One region of the Enterobacter sp. C3_dUdeg genome, then DNA from elsewhere that is predicted to be linked to it. Evidence: riboswitches for the same ligand, from Rfam matches in the RefSeq annotation. Region 1 holds a riboswitch; each other region holds the start of a gene.

What was found. A riboswitch is a leader RNA that binds a small molecule or an ion and turns the genes downstream of it on or off. The one in region 1 is predicted to bind thiamine pyrophosphate.
Region 2: linked by a shared signal. The riboswitch ahead of thiM (hydroxyethylthiazole kinase) and the one ahead of thiB (thiamine ABC transporter substrate binding subunit) in region 1 are both predicted to bind thiamine pyrophosphate.
Region 3: linked by a shared signal. The riboswitch ahead of thiC (phosphomethylpyrimidine synthase ThiC) and the one ahead of thiB (thiamine ABC transporter substrate binding subunit) in region 1 are both predicted to bind thiamine pyrophosphate.

The regions. Positions count from the first base shown of each region.
Region 1 covers NZ_BAAKFX010000003.1:140,845-144,119, forward strand. Annotated here, with positions in the region: gene sgrR (HTH-type transcriptional regulator SgrR) at 1-1,185, shown strand, start outside; TPP riboswitch at 1,222-1,322, shown strand; gene thiB (thiamine ABC transporter substrate binding subunit) at 1,354-2,337, shown strand; gene thiP (thiamine/thiamine pyrophosphate ABC transporter permease ThiP) at 2,313-3,275, shown strand, end outside.
Region 2 covers NZ_BAAKFX010000001.1:224,607-227,881, forward strand. Annotated here, with positions in the region: gene AC27FC_RS01005 (YadA C-terminal domain-containing protein) at 1-864, opposite strand, end outside; TPP riboswitch at 1,496-1,592, shown strand; gene thiM (hydroxyethylthiazole kinase) at 1,628-2,398, shown strand; gene thiD (bifunctional hydroxymethylpyrimidine kinase/phosphomethylpyrimidine kinase) at 2,395-3,195, shown strand; gene AC27FC_RS01020 (GntR family transcriptional regulator) at 3,238-3,275, shown strand, end outside.
Region 3 covers NZ_BAAKFX010000008.1:6,730-10,004, reverse strand. Annotated here, with positions in the region: gene thiC (phosphomethylpyrimidine synthase ThiC) at 1-1,470, opposite strand, end outside; TPP riboswitch at 1,549-1,660, opposite strand; gene AC27FC_RS16710 (Rsd/AlgQ family anti-sigma factor) at 1,715-2,212, opposite strand; gene nudC (NAD(+) diphosphatase) at 2,308-3,081, shown strand; gene hemE (uroporphyrinogen decarboxylase) at 3,120-3,275, shown strand, end outside.

The DNA.
Region 1 (3,275 bases):
AATGAGGAAAACGGGGAACTGGAGGCGGATATCGCTCATCACTGGCAGCAACTTTCCCCGCGCCACTGGCGCTTCTTTTTACGCCCCGGCATCCACTTTCACCACGGCCGCGAGCTGGAAATGCACGACGTCATCGCCTCCCTGGAACGTGCCCGCAGGCTACCGCTCTACTCGCATATCTCCCGCATCCACTCGCCCACGGCCTGGACGCTGGATATTGAGCTGTCGCAGCAGGATAAGTGGCTTCCCTGGCTGCTGGGCTACGTGCCGTCGATGATTTTGCCCGGCGAGTGGGAATCAATGAACAATTTTGCCAGCCTGCCGATTGGCACCGGGCCCTACTCCGTGTCCCGCAATAACAGCAATCAGCTGAAAATCCGCGCGTTCGACGACTACTTTGGCTATCGGGCGCTGATCGACGAAGTGAACGTCTGGGTATTACCGGATCTCAATGAAGACCTGAGCTGCGGGCTGACGCTGGAAGGCCCCACCACGGGAGAAAAAGCCGTGGAGAGTCGCCTCGAGGAAGGGTGTTACTATCTCCTGTTTGACCGCCGCACCCACCGTGGGGCAAACCAGGCCGTCCGCAAGTGGGTTAGCCACGTTTTGTCCCCTTCCAATCTGATTTACCATGCGGAAGAGCAGTACCAGACATACTGGTTCCCGGCGTACGGCCTGCTTCCGCGCTGGCACCACGCCCGCCCGGTGCACTGCGACAAACCCGCAGGGCTGGAGTCCATCACCCTGACCTACTACCGCGAACACGTGGAGCATCGTTTTATCGCCAGAATCATGACCCGGCTGCTGGCAGCCGAGGGGGTCACGTTAGAGGTCAGGGAAGTGGACTATGACGAATGGCATCAGGGGGAGATCGCCAGTGATATCTGGCTCAACAGCGCCAACTTTACCCTGCCGCTCGATTTTTCCCTTTTCTCGCATCTGTATGAAGTCCCGCTGATCCAGCACTGCATCGACCGTGACTGGCAGCAGGATGCCGCCCTGTGGCGCGCGGGCGAAATGAATCTTGCAGCGTGGTGCCAGCAGCTGCTGGCCGAGCAGGCGATCGTACCGTTGATTCACCACTGGCTGATGATCCAGGGCCAGCGCAGCATGCGCGGCCTGCGGATGAACACCCTGGGCTGGTTTGATTTTAAATCCGCCTGGTTTGCGCCGCCGGAGCCATAACGCTTTCGTAATATTCACCAAATCATTACAATAGCGCCGTTCTCAACGGGGTGCTGCATCACAGATGTGCGCTGAGATAATACCCGTCGAACCTGATCCGGATAACGCCGGCGAAGGGATTTGAGGCTGTCTCTCAAAATCCTTTGCCACTCAACCTTGAGGTGCAAAGTGTTAAAAAAAGTTCTCCCCCTGCTGGCGCTGTTTGCGCTGCCTGCTTTTGCGAAGCCCGTCCTGACGGTCTACACCTATGACTCCTTCTCTGCCGACTGGGGCCCTGGCCCGGTGGTTAAAAAAGCCTTCGAAGCTGACTGTAACTGCGAGCTGAAGTTCGTGGCGCTGGAAGATGGCGTATCACTGCTCAACCGTCTGCGCATGGAAGGGAAAAACAGCAAGGCCGACGTGGTGCTCGGGCTGGATAACAACCTGCTGGAAGCCGCCTCGCAAACCAAACTGTTTGCCAAAAGCGGCGTAGCGGCAGAGGCCGTTAACGTGCCGGGCGGCTGGAAAAACGACACCTTTGTTCCGTTCGACTATGGCTACTTTGCTTTTGTTTACGACAAAAATAAGCTGAAAAACCCGCCGAAGAGCCTGAAAGAGCTGGTTGAGAGTGACCAGAAATGGCGCGTGATTTATGAAGATCCGCGCACCAGTACGCCAGGCCTGGGCCTGCTGCTGTGGATGCAAAAGGTTTACGGGGATAAAGCGCCGGAGGCGTGGCAGAAACTGGCCGCCAAAACCGTCACCGTCACCAAAGGCTGGAGCGAAGCCTATGGCCTGTTCCTGAAAGGTGAAAGCGATCTGGTGCTGAGCTACACCACCTCTCCGGCCTACCACATCATCGCCGAGAAGAAAGATAACTATGCTGCCGCTGATTTTGCTGAAGGGCACTATCTGCAGGTGGAAGTCGCCGCGCGTACCGCCGCCAGCAAGCAGCCGGAGCTGGCCGAGAAGTTCCTGAAATTTATGGTTTCACCGGCGTTCCAGAATGCGATTCCCGCAGGCAACTGGATGTATCCGGTCACGAACGTTGCGCTGCCCGCAGGTTTCGAGCAGCTGACCAAACCAAAAACCTCGCTGGAGTTTACGCCGCAGCAGGTCGCCGCGCAGCGTGCAGCATGGGTAAGTGAATGGCAACGCGCCGTCAGCCGTTGATTCCCGGCTGGTTACTTCCCGGGCTGCTCGCCGCCACAGTGATGGTGGCGGTCAGCCTGGGGGCTTTTCTTGCACTGTGGTTCAACGCGCCAGAGAGCGACCTGCTCGCCCTCTGGCACGACAGCTACCTCTGGCACGTTATCCGTTTCTCCTTCTGGCAGGCGTCGCTCTCAGCCCTGCTGTCGGTGCTCCCGGCTATTTTTCTGGCGCGCGCCCTGTATCGGCGCCGTTTTCCCGGCAGGCTGGCACTGCTGCGCCTGTGCGCCATGACGCTGATCCTGCCCGTGCTGGTGGCGGTATTTGGGATCCTCAGCGTTTACGGTCGTCAGGGCTGGCTGGCTTCGCTGTTCGGCCAGCTTGGTCTGGAATGGTCATTCTCTCCTTACGGACTGCAGGGCATTCTGCTCGCACACGTGTTTTTCAATATGCCGATGGCAACGCGCCTCTTTTTGCAGGCGCTGGAGAACATTCCCGGCGAGCAGCGCCAGATTGCCGCCCAGCTCGGCATGCGCGGCGTGTCGTTCTTCCGCTTTGTCGAATGGCCATGGCTGCGCCGCCAGCTCCCGCCCGTCGCGGCGTTAATCTTTATGCTCTGCTTTGCCAGCTTTGCCACCGTGCTGTCGCTCGGCGGCGGGCCGCAGGCCACCACCATTGAGCTGGCGATTTACCAGGCGCTGAGTTACGACTACGATCCCGGTCGCGCCGCGCTGCTGGCGATGGTGCAGATGGCGTGCTGCCTTGTGCTGGTGCTGCTGAGCCAGCGGCTGAGTAAAGCCATTCCTGCTGGCAGTAATCAAATAACCGGCTGGCGCGATCCGCAGGACAGCCTGCACAGCCGCGTTACCGATTTTATCCTGATCGCGCTGGCGCTCCTGCTTCTGCTGCCGCCGCTAATGGCCGTTATCGTTGACGGACTGAACCTCAATCTCATCTCCGTC
Region 2 (3,275 bases), on a different contig from region 1:
TCCGACGCCAACTGACGCTCCCATATTATTGGCGGTATCATCAGAGAAGCTCACTTTCGCGATCACATGTGAACTAAAGTTAACGGATGCCCCAACGGCTAGGGCGCTTTCACTATTGAATGTGGCTCCGCCAGCAGAGAACATAACATGCTGATTCGTTTGTACCTGCGGTAATCCAGCCATCGCCATGGCACCTGAAATACCGGCATTAGCTTGCTTCTTATTATTATCTACTTCATCGTGCAGTGATTTAAATTGCTGGTTGGTATTGTTATTCATTGCCTGTAACGTCTGTTTCGTTGCCAGCAGATCCTGTGCGGTGGCGGTAACTGCCTGGGTATTATTAGCCACTTTAGTTTGTGTTGCTGCGTCTACCTGCATGTGCGTCACGGTGGTCGTCACGCCATCTTTGCCATCTACGCCGTTAGTGGGTTTAGGGGCATTTTCCAGGCTATCAAGACGGTTATCTTGCACTTTGTTAACGTTTCCCATATTGATAATTTCTGTGCCGTTCGTCATAACGCCCTGTAAAGCCGCATCGCTTTTTTGATTGGCGGTATCTGCAAGCGCGCCAGCAAGCAAGGCTTTTTGGTAAGCGTCATTTGTGGCTTGCTCAATAACCAAAACACCTAATTTAGTGGATTGAAGGTCGCTATCCACCTGCGTTAAGCGATTTTCAGTTGAGAGATCGCGAGCAATACTATCGGCCCTGTTTTGCGTAATTTGGTCTTGATGGTCATTCACAATATCTGTGATTGATGCGTCATCCCAAACGGCAGCAGCAGCGTTGGTAATATTCATGGCGCTACCGGCGACCACCCCAAATATAAAAACAGAAATAACAGATTTATTGAAAAGTTTCATTCGAAGGACTCACATCATTAACGTATTAAAAAACAAAATTAAGCAGAACAGTTTTGGCTTTAGTGGTATGTGGATATCTGTATTTCCATATCTCAATACAGGATATTCAATGCTCGGACCTTTTTTAGTGGCGTGAATAAACTATCGATTAAACCCAAATCGATGATTTTGATCTAAATCATAAATGATATGAATAAATGAAAGGGCAGGGTGCGGTATCGAGGAGGTTTATTTAATGTATACATTAACTTATGGATTATGCGATAAATCAAGGGAAGCGTTAAGCTATTGATCAAAGTACAAATGTTTAATAGAGTTAAATAAATTAATACTTTCTTATTCTTTCATGCGAAAGAAGTTTATCTATCTTATAAAAGCGGAATGAGCGTGTAATAAAAAATAAAAATAATAGTCTCAGCAAAAGTACGTAATAAAGTTTTTCAATAACGTATTAACAATTACTGAACCAGAATTAACTAAAGCGTAATAAATATAGGCAAATGACGGGAAAGAGCGCCTGGAGATTTCCGCGGTGACAACGGCGTGATAAATCGAAACTTCTTGCGCCTGGCCTGGGGCCGCGGTTACACTACATAACGTTAATGAGTTTCATAACTCGCTGTTTTAAAAGTATTTTGACTCGGGGTGCCCTTCCTTGTGAAGGCTGAGAAATACCCGTATTACCTGATCTGGATAATGCCAGCGTAGGGAAGTCAGATGCCTTCCCGGTCATCGCTTCTTCACGCAAGGCAGGAGCGAACCCATGCAGCCTGACCTGCTCGATTTACACGTTTTACACCACTTCCGAACCCGTTCTCCACTGACCCACTGTATGACCAACGATGTCGTACAGACCTTCACGGCCAACGTTTTGCTGGCGCTTGGCGCATCACCCGCGATGGTGATTGAGGCCGAAGAGGCTGAACAGTTTGCCGGCATCGCCGATGCGCTGCTGATTAACGTTGGCACGCTGACCTCGCCGCGCGCCCAGTCGATGCGTCGGGCAATAGAAAGTGCGGTGGCGGCAGGCAAGCCCTGGACGCTGGACCCGGTTGCTGCGGGCGCCCTGACGTTCCGCACCCGTTTTTGCCATCAAATCCTTGCCCTGAAACCGGCCGCCATTCGCGGCAATGCCTCCGAGATTCTGGCCCTTGCCGGAATGAGCGCGGGCGGGCGCGGCGTCGATACAACCGATACCGCAGCCAGCGCGGTGCCTGCTGCGCAGGCGCTGGCGCGCCAGACCAATGCCGTTGTGGTCGTCACCGGTGAGGTGGATTACATCACTGACGGGCAACGCACCCGCACGGTAACGGGCGGCGATCCGTTGATGACGCGCGTAGTGGGAACGGGATGCGCGCTTTCTGCCGTTGTGGCGGCGAGCTGCTCGCTGCCGGGCGACCGGATGGATAACGTCGCTGCCGCCTGCGGATGGATGAAGCGGGCCGGAACGGTGGCCGTTGCGCAGTCACGTGGGCCTGGCAGTTTTGCCAGCGCGTTTCTGGATGCGCTCTATACGCTGGAGGAGCAGGCATGAAGCGGATTAACGCCCTGACCATTGCCGGCACCGATCCCAGCGGCGGCGCGGGTATCCAGGCCGATCTCAAAACCTTCTCGGCCCTTGGCGCGTACGGCTGCTCGGTCATTACCGCGCTGGTGGCGCAAAACACGCGCGGCGTGCAGTCGGTCTACCGTATTGAGCCGGATTTTGTTGCCGCACAGCTGGATTCGGTGTTCAGCGACGTCCGCATCGATACCACCAAGATCGGCATGCTGGCCGAGACGGACATTGTGGAAGCGGTGGCCGAGCGGCTTAAGCGCTATCAGGTGCAAAACGTGGTGCTGGATACCGTCATGCTGGCAAAAAGCGGCGATCCGCTGCTCTCCGCCTCCGCCGTGGAGACGCTGCGCAATAAGCTGTTACCGCAGGTGGCGCTCATTACGCCCAATCTGCCGGAAGCCGCCGCGCTGTTAGGCACATCGCATGCGCAAACTGAACGCGAGATGAAAGCGCAGGGAAACGCGCTGCTGGCGATGGGCTGCGGGGCGGTGCTGATGAAGGGCGGTCATCTGGATGACGCTGAAAGCCCGGACTGGCTCTTTACCCGCGACGGCGAAGTACGCTTTACCGCGCCGCGCGTGCAGACCAAAAACACCCACGGCACGGGCTGCACGCTCTCCGCCGCGCTGGCGGCGCTGCGCCCGCGCCATGAAGGCTGGGCCGATACGGTGTGCGAAGCGAAAACCTGGCTCTCGGCGGCGCTGGCAAAAGCCGATACTCTGGAAGTGGGTCACGGTATTGGGCCGGTTCATCATTTTCATGCATGGTGGTAACCCAGTATACTGGCAAGAAACACCACGCCTGAGAAAACAGAGATGGAACAAGCGCATACCCGGTTAATCGCTCAACTGAA
Region 3 (3,275 bases), on a different contig from region 1:
GCAGCCGAACCAGCCGATCATCGCCGCGCCAATGCCCGACGTGAAGTGGTCATAGCCCGGCGCAATATCAGTGGTCAACGGCCCCAGGGTATAGAACGGTGCTTCGTGGCAGTGCTCCAGCTCCTCGGTCATGTTGCGGCGGATCATCTGCATCGGCACGTGGCCCGGGCCTTCAATCATCACCTGCACGTCATACTCCCAGGCGATTTTGGTCAGTTCGCCCAGCGTGTGCAGCTCGGCAAACTGCGCTTCGTCGTTCGCGTCGCGAATAGAGCCCGGACGCAGGCCGTCGCCCAGCGACAGAGAGACATCGTACGCGGCGCAGATTTCGCAAATTTCGCGGAAGTGTTCGTAGAGGAAGTTTTCCTGATGATGGGACAGGCACCACTTCGCCATGATGGAACCGCCGCGCGAGACGATGCCGGTCAGACGCTTCGCGGTCATCGGCACGTAGCGCAGCAGCACGCCCGCGTGAATGGTGAAGTAGTCCACGCCCTGCTCGGCCTGCTCCAGCAGCGTGTCGCGGAACGCTTCCCAAGTAAGGTCTTCGGCGATGCCGTTGACCTTTTCCAGCGCCTGATAAATCGGTACGGTGCCAATCGGTACCGGGCTGTTACGCAGGATCCATTCGCGGGTTTCGTGAATATAGCGGCCAGTGGAGAGATCCATTACCGTGTCCGCGCCCCAGCGCGTGGACCAGACCAGCTTCTCCACCTCTTCTTCGATGGAGGAGGTGACGGCCGAGTTACCGATGTTAGCGTTGACCTTCACCAGGAAGTTGCGGCCGATAATCATCGGCTCGGATTCCGGGTGGTTGATATTAGCAGGGATAATCGCGCGGCCTGCGGCCACTTCGTCACGCACAAATTCCGGCGTGATGTTCTCCGGTAGGCGAGCGCCAAAGCCTTCACCCGGATGCTGATAGCGCAGCACTTCGCTACGGATGCGCTCGCGACCCATGTTTTCGCGAATGGCGATGAACTCCATCTCCGGCGTGACGATGCCCCGGCGCGCGTAGTGCAGCTGGGTCACGCATTTGCCCGCTTTAGCGCGTTTTGGCGTCAGCAGGCCGGTAAAGCGCAGCTCGTCCAGGCCGTCGTCGGCCAGGCGCTCTTTGGTATACGCAGAACTCAGGACGCTCAGCTCTTCGCAGTCGTTACGCGCGTCAATCCACGGCTGGCGCAGCTTAGCCAGACCCTGCTGGACGTTGATGGCAACATCAGGATCGCCGTAAGGACCGGAGGTGTCATATACCGGCACGGCTTCGTTGTCTTCATACTGCGGGTTATCTTTGCTGCCGCCGATAAGCGTCGGGCTAAGCTGAATTTCGCGCATTGGGACGCGGATATCGGCCTGCGAGCCGGAAATGTAGATGCGTTTCGAGTTCGGGAAAGCGGTGCCTTCCAGCGTGTCGATGAAGTGTTGGGCCTGTGCGCGCTGTTCGCGGCGGGTCAGTTTTGCAGTAGACATAGCTCATTCCAAAAGTGAAGGACATGGCTTGTCAGACGACGGATGAAGCAAGAGAGGATCGCCCTCAGGCGATACAACAGCAGTGTGACTCTTGTTCCCTTCGCAGGTATTAGCCTGATCAGGTTCCGCGGATCCCGAATTAACGGTCTCAGCCCGCGCTTTCAGGCGCTGGGCACTCCGACAAGAAAAATCCCCCTCGTGAGAGGGGCGAATGGTTGTAAATTACTCGTTAACGGTGAAGAACTCAAGCAGGGCGCGCGACGTTCTCTTCGTTACTGATGTTCAAATCGTTGTCCAGCACGAGGGCGATCAGCTTATCTTCCAGCGTGAATCGCTCTTCCAGCGCTTCACCGAGGTCGGATAGCGCCTGCTGAAACTCAAGATAGTTATCGTGGTCGATAGCGTTCTCGAGCGCGGAATCATAGTAATCCATGATCTGCTGGGTGTTGGCTTCCAGAAGGGGATAGAGCTTGCTGGCCGCTAAATACGGCGTTGTCCCTTCCATTTCGCGGATAATGCGTTCATAAATATTGAAATGGCCGTCGGACAGATAGTCGACCAGGCCCTGACAAAAATCATCCAGCGCTTTTTCATTCAGTCGCATAAACGATTCTTTGCCAGGCTTAATACCGACCAGATTGTAATAAGCCACGAGTAGATGCTTGCGTACATGTAGCCAGCGATCCACCAGTTTGTTATTTCCTCTAACGCGCTCAGTCAGGCTTTGCAGCTGGTTTAACATGGTCGACTCCGCAAAATGTAGGATTGAATCTGCTTATCCAGAATGTAACCACAATGCTAACAACATGTCAGTGAAGCGAAGGTAGTGCAATAGATATGGATCGTATTATTGAAAAATCAGATCTTGGTTGGTGGATCGTCAGTCACGAACAAAAATTATGGCTTCCTGCCGGGGAAATCCCCTACGGTGCAGCTGAGGCGTTCGATCTCGTCGGCCAGCCTGCGCTGAAGATCGGCGAGTGGCAGGGTGAGCCGGTGTGGTTGATCCAACAGCCCCGCCGCCAGGATATGGGATCGGTGCGCCAGGTGCTGGATCTGGACGTGGGGCTGTTCCAGCTGGCGGGGCGCGGCGTGCAGCTTTCTGAGTTTTACCGCTCGCATAAATACTGCGGCTACTGCGGTCATACCATGCGTCCGAGCAAAACCGAGTGGGCGATGCTCTGCAGCCACTGCCGCGAACGCTACTATCCGCAGATTGCGCCGTGCATTATCGTCGCTATCCGCCGGGAGGATTCCATCCTGCTGGCGCAGCATACCCGCCATCGCAACGGCATTCACACCGTGCTGGCCGGCTTCGTCGAGGTGGGCGAAACGCTGGAGCAGGCGGTAGCGCGCGAGGTGATGGAGGAGAGCGGGATCAAAGTGAAGAACCTGCGCTACGTTACCTCCCAACCGTGGCCGTTCCCGCAGTCTCTGATGACGGCATTTATGGCCGAATACGACAGCGGCGAGATCGTTATCGACCAGAAAGAGCTGCTGGAAGCAAACTGGTATCGCTACGACGATCTACCGCTGTTGCCTCCGCCGGGCACCGTGGCACGTCGGCTGATAGAAGATACCGTGGCGATGTGTCGGGCCGAGTATGAGTAGTGTTACACTGAGGCCATGACGCTTAAGGAACTGCAAAAATGACCGAACTGAAGAACGATCGTTATCTGCGTGCGCTGCTGCGCCAGCCCGTTGATGTCACCCCGGTATGGATGATGCGCCAGGCGGGACGCTATCTCCCGGAGTACAAAGCCACGCGCGCGCAGGCGGGCGATTTTATGTCGCTGTGCAAAAAT